DNA from 2 places in the Limosilactobacillus oris genome. Region 1 is predicted to be linked to the other one. Evidence: riboswitches for the same ligand, from Rfam matches in the RefSeq annotation. Region 1 holds a riboswitch; the other holds the start of a gene.

Region 1 (4,442 bases):
AAACTATACTCACAACATCGCAATTTGTCAACCATTGGCAGGATTAAAAGCGGGCTGGTACGGCAAGCTCACTGAATGGCGTCCGCATGGATCGGTCAACAGCTGCTGGAATAACCGGAGTAAATGACCAGGCCAGGCTCAAACTGACGGGACAAGGAGAAAAAAGCTCCCCAAACCTGCTATACAGCTGATTTGGGAAGCTTGTCTTTTGCCGCGAAGCAAGCCTATTGGGGGTTGGTCAAACGCTGCTAAATCAGCGCTTGAACTGCCAGCCAGCTACTGCGCTATTGCATTTTTAAATAATAGTAAAGAAACTGAGTTAATTCCCAGCCTCTGCCAGCTACTGCGCTGAGACATCATTATTTTAAAATAGCAAAGAGAGTGAATTACTTCTCAGCCCTTTGTTAATTCTCATTTTAGCCAAGACACTGTTCAGCCGAAATAAAAAAGCCCATTGCAGTAAAGACTACTACAATGAGCTGATAACTAGTCGGGAATACAAGATTTGAACTTGCGACCTCTGCGTCCCGAACGCAGCGCTCTACCAAACTGAGCTAATTCCCGAAAAAAGAAGCGCCACACCTACTGAATAGTAACTGTCACGCTTAAGGCGATGCACCCAGAAGGAGTCGAACCTTCAACCTTCTGATTCGTAGTCAGACACTCTATCCAATTGCGCTATGGGTGCAAGAAAAGCGGAAGACGGGATTCGAACCCGCGACCCCCACCATGGCAAGGTGATGTTCTACCACTGAACTACTTCCGCATATCTTTAGCTATTTAATTGCTATCAACAATTATTAATATTACCTGATTCAGTATCAAATGTCAACACTTTTTTTCAAATAATATTAATGCGGATGAAGGGACTTGAACCCTTACATCATAAAGATACAAGATCCTAAATCTTGCGCGTCTGCCAATTCCGCCACATCCGCATATGGAGGATACAGGGCTCGAACCTGTGACCCTCTGCTTGTAAGGCAGATGCTCTCCCAACTGAGCTAATCCTCCGAATGAACTAACTTAAATAAGCCAGCTCAAATAATATATCATCTAACCATGAAAATGTCAAATCCCTATTTCAAATTTAACTCTGCCAACTTCCGGTCAACCATCTTCAGCACCTCTTGGGCGGCCGTCGGGTCTTCCACAAAGTCGTACTTATCCCCGTCAATCAGCATCTTCGGGCTTTCATCATACTGCGCATACCAGTCCCGGTAACGGTTATTAAGGTTCTGGTAGTAGCTGTACAGTGACGAGTCGTTGGCAATCTGCTCGTAGGACCGGCCCCGCTTTTCAATCCGCTTGAGCATCGTTTCGAAGGACACCCGGATGGTGATCAAGAGATCTGGTGCCTTTTGGTGGGGCTGCTCCGGCAACTCTTCCATCATGTTTGCCAACAGTGAGCTGTAAATATCCGACTCTGTTTGCGTGGCCCGTCCCATATCCGCGTTGAGTTTGAACAAAAGGGCGTCTTCAAAGATGGACCGGTCGAGAACATTCAAGTCGTTATCATAGGAGTCCTTGATTTCATCAATCCGCTTATTCAAAAAGTAGATTTGCAGCAAGAAACCATACTTCTTTGGATTTTTGTAAAACAATGGGAGGATTTTATTGTCGTCAACTGACTCGTAAAAGGCCTTACTGTTAAGGTGGTCAGCTAGTAACTGTGTCAGGCTGGTCTTCCCAGCACCAATTGTTCCCGCTATAGCAATCATAATTTATACCCTTTCCTTTTCGAACTAAAAAGTCACGGTTACTATTCTAACATTTAAACGATAAATGGCCACTCACAAAAGTGACCATTCTAATAAATTCATTTAGCCGTCGTACTTTTCACCCTTGGTACTCTTGCTCAAATCCACCTGTTTGAGCGGAATCATGTGTGTCCGGTACCGAATCTTGTAATAGAAGAACAATACTAAGAAGAGCGGCACACTCATGTAAGTGATCAGAATATTCGACCAGTCCATCTTGGCAAACGCCTCCACGTTCTGTCCACAGATAACTATAATACAAAGGACAAAGGCAAAGATAGGCCCAAACGGGAACAGGGTCGCGTGGTACTTCAGTTCGTTCACGGAGTGGCCCTGAGCAACGAACGCCTTCCGGAAGCGGAAGTGGGAAACGGCAATTCCCAGCCAGGCAATGAAGCCGCATAGCCCGGAAGCGTCAGTCAGGTACATGTAAGCCTGAGGAACCACAAACTGGGTTGCGAACGCCAAAGTTGAGATAATCATCGTAAAAATCAATGCGTAAATTGGGATCCCCCGCCGGTTAACATAGCAGAGAAAGCGCCATGCATAACCCTCCCGCGCCTGGGAGTACAGCATCCGGGTAGAAGCGTATAGACCGGAGTTGGCCGCGGAAATCACCGCCGTCAAAATAACGGCATTCATGATACTGGCGGCCACCGCCAAGCCAGCCCGCTTAAAGATAATCGTAAACGGACTCATCGTAATGTTTTGCACATCCGCGTTCATCAAGTTTTTGTTGGTGTACGGCAGGATGCAGGCAATTACAAAGATTGCAAAAATATAGAACAGCAAAATCCGCCAGAAAGTAGAATGAATTGCCTTTGAAATTGACTTTTCCGGGGTAGCGGCTTCCCCAGCGGTGATTCCAACCAGTTCTGTTCCCTGGAAGGAGAAACCGGCAACCAGGAAGACACTAATGACGGCGGGCGCACCACCGACAAACGGCGCTTGCTTGTAGTGGAAGTTACTAAAGCCCACCGGCTTGCCGCCCATGATTCCGAGGATGATTGCCACCCCGACGACCAGGAAGACGATGACGGTAACTACCTTTACGAGGGCCAGCCAGTACTCCGTTTCACCATAGGAGCGAACAGAGAGGTAGTTGATTAGGAAAATCAGGACTAGGACCACCGTGCTGAAAACCCAGCTCGGTACATGGGGCAGCCAAAAGTTCATCACGATGCCGGCACTGGTGACGTCGACCGGGATCGTAATCGCCCAGTTGAACCAATAGTTCCAACCCATCGCAAATCCTAGGGCCGGGTCAACGAACTTCGTCGAGTAGGCCGAAAACGAACCGGTCAGTGGCATGTAGGTCGCCATTTCCCCCAAACTAGTCATCAGGAAGAAGACCATGATCCCCATGATAACGTAAGCGGTCAGGGCTCCTCCAGGTCCGGCGGTGGAAATCGCGGACCCTGACGTGATAAAGAGCCCGGTCCCGATGGTTCCCCCGAGGGCAATCATCGTCAGGTGCCGGGTTTCAAGAGTCCGTTTGATATGCCCTTCCTGTTGCCCTTGTGTACTTTCTGCCATATAACAATCCTCCAAATATTTTTTTGAAGAGGAAAATAAAAAGTCTCCCAACGGTGACCCCGTCAGAAGACTCCATTAACTTCTTAAATTAACGAATCAATCTTTAGGAAGCGCTCCGCAGTTGTGCGACAGTCCATGACCTCTTAGATCATGGCCCAACGGCTGGCAGGAATAAGACTACCGCCGTTTCGGCACCTTCCCCTTTCACAACTGGTCCAGCGCTTATTCGCCTCACAGCCGTTACTGATGAAAAGTGCAACCTCTTCATTTCATCAATATTATACACTCTTCACTCGTGACTGCAAGGAACTTTTTTCCACAGGACCTGGTCAGCCTCCTGCTTTACTAGCTGAAAGCCAGCCCGGCGCAGGACCCGCTGCGAAGCTAAATTATCCTTATCTGTCAAGGCAACGGTCAATTGCGTTGACTGAGCAGTTAGCCCCCTGACGGCCTCTGTCATAATCCCCCGACCACGGCAGGCTGGCGCGAGGAAGTAGCCAAGTTCAACCGCCCCCTCCCCGGCCAACTCACTCAGCTGGGTAAAGAGCAGGCCGGCTATTTTCCCTGGACAGCGTTGCTCGTAGATGGCGTAAAAATGCCCAGTCTGCAGGAGGAAGTCAACTTCAAAGCTGCTCGGCTGGGGGCCAGAAAAAAGAAGGTGCGCCCCCTGTTGAATCGTTGGATTGGCTAATAACTTTGCTAGTTGGCCGTCACCATCGTGGTTAATCCTTTTAATCATTAAACGTTCTGTTGTAATCATAATTATTTCCCGGGAAATTAAAAAGGCCAGGTAATTTCCCAGCCTCTCATTACTAGATATTCGAACTTGATAAAAACGATACCCGTTTCAATCGTGGTGCCCAGGCCACGTACAGCCATTCGGCTACTTGGAGCCAGGCATAGGCCAACAGCATCGCGCTGATGGTATCAAATGGCCAGTGAGCGTACAGGTAAACCCGAGAAATTGCCACGAAGAAAATGATAAATACAATCAGGATTTGGCAAATTGTCCGCACTGACCGCCGTTGAACCAGCGGCAGGACTACCAGTAAAATAATTGCCGCTACCAGGAAGATTCCCAGAGTGTGTCCACTTGGAAAACTGTAACCATCGTCAGCCGCAAGGTGTTGCGCTGGCCGGGCCCGT
Region 2 (4,442 bases), 890 kb from region 1:
TTCGTAGAGGTCAGCATGGAGGCCATGGGCAAGAATCGCCCCTGTAATGTCCGAGCCGCCCCGTGAGAAGGTTGCGAGGTGGCCGGCAAGGGTAATGCCGTAAAAGCCGGGGAAAATCAGCAGTTCACTGTCGTTAAAGGAAAACCGATCCAAGAGTGAGTAGGCCTCTGGAGTTACGCTGGCGTTATTGGGGGTCCCGGTGACCCGGAGACCGACCTGTTCGGGGGTAACAAAGCGGGCTTCGTAGCCCAACTGCTGGAGAATAATCGTCATCAATTGGGCGTTGAGCCGCTCGCCATGGGCCTTGAACGCGGCGAGAAGGTAGTTGTTATTGGGAAAGTGCCAGTTCGGCAACTTGTTAAGCCGTTCGGCTAGTGGGGCCAGCTTGGCCTGAGGAACGTTAAAATAGTCAGCAATCGCGGTATAACGGTCAATGATTTGGGTAACCGTTTCCTGGAACGGCTGTCCAGCGATTACTTGCTGGGCATATTTGATCAGGAGATCGGTGACCTTGGTATCATTTGCTGTCCGCTTACCAGGCGCAGAAGTGACAACGACCCGTCGCTGGGGGTCAGCAGTGATAATCTTAATCGCCTGGGCAAAGTGCTCACCATCTGCAAGTGAGCTGCCACCGAATTTAACGACTTTCATTTTTTAAGCACTCCTTTGGGAAAATGCCATTTGAACTCATTTTCCGTAAATAAATTTAACCGAATTCTAACATGTTTAAGAAAACTTGCAAGCACTGAATCTGAAAATCAAGTCTGTAATGGTGCACTTAACCAAAGCTAATTCTAGGGTTGCTTCATGCCAAATTAATTTTGCTATTGACTTTCTAATTATTTTTTTATAAACTAATTACAAATCGAAGAGGCGCAGCCAACACCAGTAAGTTGGGGGAGTTCCTGCCGGACGTTGATCCCCTCTGAACAGGGCGGCTGCCGAAGCACTTAACCGGGCGGCGGTTAGGCAGCTGGGGCGTGGTTGAATAAATCACGGACTGTCGCAGGACGGATAAGAGCCTGCGTTGCGCTATCGACAGATAAAATGGGTATTAGCTCCACTATTTGTTTTTGCGCAAATAGTGGATTTTTTTATCCCGTCGGTTTCCCCGTCAGCAGAATTGGAGGAATCAAGAATGAACGAACAGCTTTCAGCAAGCCAGCTTAACGCAGCCGGTCACCTAATGATTGGTGGCTGTGATAGCCTTGACCTGGCCCAGCAGTACGGAACGCCCCTGGTGGTTTATGATGTTAGTCAAATCCGGCACCAGATTCGCGCCTTTAAGCGGGTTTTCGAAGCTAACCAGGTTGAATACGAGGTTAGCTATGCTAGCAAGGCCTTTGCGGCGATTGCGATGTATCAAGTTGCCGACCAGGAGGGAGCCCATGTCGACGTAGTTTCCGGTGGCGAAATGTATACGGCATTGAAGGCCGGTTTCCCACTCTCCCATGCCAGTTTTCATGGCAACAATAAGTCATATGATGAGCTGGTAATGGCGGTTAAGAACAACATTGGCGTAATCGTGGTTGATAATTTTTACGAAATTAAGCTGCTAAACCAGGTGCTAACCGAACTGGACGCCCGGGTCAAAGTGATGTTGCGTATCACCCCGGGAATTTCCGCCCACACCAATAAGTACATCCAGACCGGCCAAGTCGACAGTAAGTTTGGCTTTGACTTAGAATCAGGACAGGCGGACAGGGCATTGGAGGCGGTCTTAGCGTCACCACGGATGACGATGATCGGCCTGCACGCTCACATCGGTTCACAAATTTTTGAACTGGCAGGGTTTGAAGGGGTTGCCAACAAGCTGGTGGAAGTAGCTAACCACTGGCAGCAGCGGTATGACTACCAAGCCCAGGTCATCAACGTTGGCGGGGGCTTTGGCATTCGTTATACAAAGGATGACCAACCGCTGCGGCCTGAGGAATTTGTCGATGCCATCATCAAGGCCATCAAGGCTGCGGTTGCGCCGACAGCTCTGGAAATGCCGGCAATCTGGATCGAACCGGGGCGGTCAATCGTTGGGCCGGCTGGCTATAACCTCTACACGGTTGGTTCCCGGAAAGACTTACCGGGTTACCGCCCGTTCGTCACCATTAACGGGGGAATGGGTGATAATATTCGTCCCGCCCTCTACCAAGCAGAGTACGAAACGGTGCTGGCAAGAGACCCCCAAGCACCATTGGCGGAACACGTCCGCCTGGCTGGGAAGTACTGTGAAAGTGGTGATATTTTAAGCCAGGACCAGGCCCTGCCGAAGACGAAACCGGGGGATGTTCTTGTAATGTTGGATACCGGGGCCTATGGATATGCAATGGCATCCAACTATAACCGAAATCCCCGGCCCGCAGTGGTCTTTGCGGAGAATGGCCACTCTCAGCTGGTGATTGAACGGGAAAGCTATGAAGACTTGGTTCACCTGGACCGTCCATATACTGAAGCAAAATAACATTAATATATAGGAAGAAAGAGTGATTAGAATGGCAGAATTAGATGCACAGGCAATCATCAACTACATTGGAAACGCCCCTAAGAAGACGCCAGTCAAGGTGCTGTTAAAAGGGGCAATCGACCAATTGACCTTCCCGGACGCGGTGCAGGCCTTCGCGGAAGAAAAAACGGCGACCCTTTACGGGGACTGGACAGTTATTAAGCCATTTTTAGCCGCAAACGAAAGCAAGATTGCGGATTACCACGTTGAAAACGACGCCCGCAATTCAGCGGTGCCCCTGCTAGACCTCAAGAAAATTAATGCCCGGATTGAACCGGGAGCCATTATTCGGGACAAGGTTCTGATTGGCGACAACGCCGTCATTATGATGGGTGCTATTATCAACATTGGCGCGGAAATCGGTGCTGATTCCATGATTGACATGGGAGCAGTGCTTGGCGGCCGGGCGATTGTCGGGAAGCATTGCCACATCGGCGCTGGAACGGTTCTGGCAGGGGTTGTAGAACCAGCCAGTGCCCAACCGGTGCGGATTGACGATAATGTTCTAATTGGCGCCAATGCCGTTGTTATCGAGGGGGTCCACGTTGGTGCGGGCGCTGTAGTGGCTGCGGGTGCGATTGTTACCCACGACGTCGAACCTGGGACAATGGTCGCGGGAGTTCCTGCTAAGTTTATCAAGCGGGTTGACCAGCAGACCAGTGACAAGACCGCCCTGGAAGATGACTTGAGGAAGCTATAATGGTATTAAATGAAGAAGAATTAATTCAGATTCGTCGCCACCTGCACACCATTCCTGAATTAGCCCTGCATGAAACGGCGACTCACGAGTACCTGCTTCAGGTGATTAAAAGTTTTAAGCAGGACTATCTGGAAATTAGGGAAACGCCAGAGCTGCCCACCGCCCTGTTTGTACGGGTAAAGGGGACGGCCCCTCGCCGGACGATTGGTTACCGGACAGACATTGACGCCTTGCCGATTACTGAACAAACGGGGCTTCCTTTTGCGTCGCAGCACCCCGGTGTAATGCACGCTTGTGGTCACGATATCCATATGACGGTGGCCTTAGGGGTCTTGAACTACTTTGCGGAGCACCAGCCGCAGGACAACCTGCTGTTCTTCTTCCAGCCAGCGGAGGAGAATGACTATGGTGGTAAGCGGGCGTATGAAGCCGGGCTGTTTGCTGGTAAGTGGCGGCCAGATGAATTTTACGGCCTGCATGACAATCCGGATTTACCTGCCGGCGCAATTGGCTGCCGCTTAGGAACCCTCTTTGCCGGAACTACGGAAGTTAACATTGATTTAGAGGGGAAGGGCGGCCACGCGGCTTATCCGCAGGACGCAAACGATACGGTAGTCGCTGCCGCAGCACTGATTATGCAGGTGCAAACGGTGATTTCCCGTAGCATTGACCCGGTTCAAAGCGGGGTCGTGACCCTGGGCAAAATTCGGGGTGGCGAGATCCGGAACGTTATTGCTGGTCACACCCGAATTGAGGGAACGATTCGGGGACTTACCCAGGCTATGATTGAAAAGATTGATGCACGCTTGGAAGATATTTGCGCGGGAATCGGGCGCAGCTTTAACATGAACGTCAACCTGGAGCTAAACCAGGGCGGCTACTGGCCGGTTGAGAATAACCCGCAATTGACTAAGTTCTTTATTAACTACATGCAGCAGGCCCCGAACGTAGACTTTGTGGAAACCGCCCCCGCAATGACCGGGGAGGACTTCGGCTTCCTATTGGCAAAGTTCCCAGGGACGATGTTTTGGCTAGGGGTTGATGATGACTCCCAGCTTCACTCCGCCACGTTAACGCCGCAGGAGTCGGCAATCAAGCGGGGCGTTGATGCTATCACCGGTTTTATTGAGGCACGAATGAACAAGGAGGAATAGTTATGCGATTAGCAGATGCAGACCTTTTGACGGCGATTGTCACGCCCTTTGATGATCAGGGGCAGGTTGATTTCGCCAGCCTGGAGAAGTT

The links. Region 1 has a riboswitch for lysine ahead of N4599_RS04945 (amino acid permease). Riboswitches for the same ligand answer to the same signal wherever they lie in the genome.
Region 2: it holds a riboswitch for lysine, as region 1 does, so the genes downstream of both, lysA (diaminopimelate decarboxylase) here and N4599_RS04945 (amino acid permease) in region 1, are expected to answer to the same signal.

The regions. Positions count from the first base shown of each region.
Region 1 covers NZ_CP104398.1:949,982-954,423, forward strand. Annotated here, with positions in the region: tRNA gene N4599_RS04915 (tRNA-Pro) at 491-564, opposite strand; tRNA gene N4599_RS04920 (tRNA-Arg) at 615-688, opposite strand; tRNA gene N4599_RS04925 (tRNA-Gly) at 695-766, opposite strand; tRNA gene N4599_RS04930 (tRNA-Leu) at 856-938, opposite strand; tRNA gene N4599_RS04935 (tRNA-Val) at 942-1,014, opposite strand; gene N4599_RS04940 (deoxynucleoside kinase) at 1,080-1,721, opposite strand; gene N4599_RS04945 (amino acid permease) at 1,824-3,296, opposite strand; lysine riboswitch at 3,397-3,569, opposite strand; gene N4599_RS04950 (GNAT family N-acetyltransferase) at 3,586-4,035, opposite strand; gene N4599_RS04955 (phosphatase PAP2 family protein) at 4,109-4,442, opposite strand, start outside.
Region 2 covers NZ_CP104398.1:60,074-64,515, forward strand. Annotated here, with positions in the region: gene N4599_RS00380 (aspartate kinase) at 1-651, opposite strand, end outside; lysine riboswitch at 861-1,044, shown strand; gene lysA (diaminopimelate decarboxylase) at 1,139-2,455, shown strand; gene dapD (2,3,4,5-tetrahydropyridine-2,6-dicarboxylate N-acetyltransferase) at 2,487-3,197, shown strand; gene N4599_RS00395 (N-acetyldiaminopimelate deacetylase) at 3,197-4,351, shown strand; gene dapA (4-hydroxy-tetrahydrodipicolinate synthase) at 4,354-4,442, shown strand, end outside.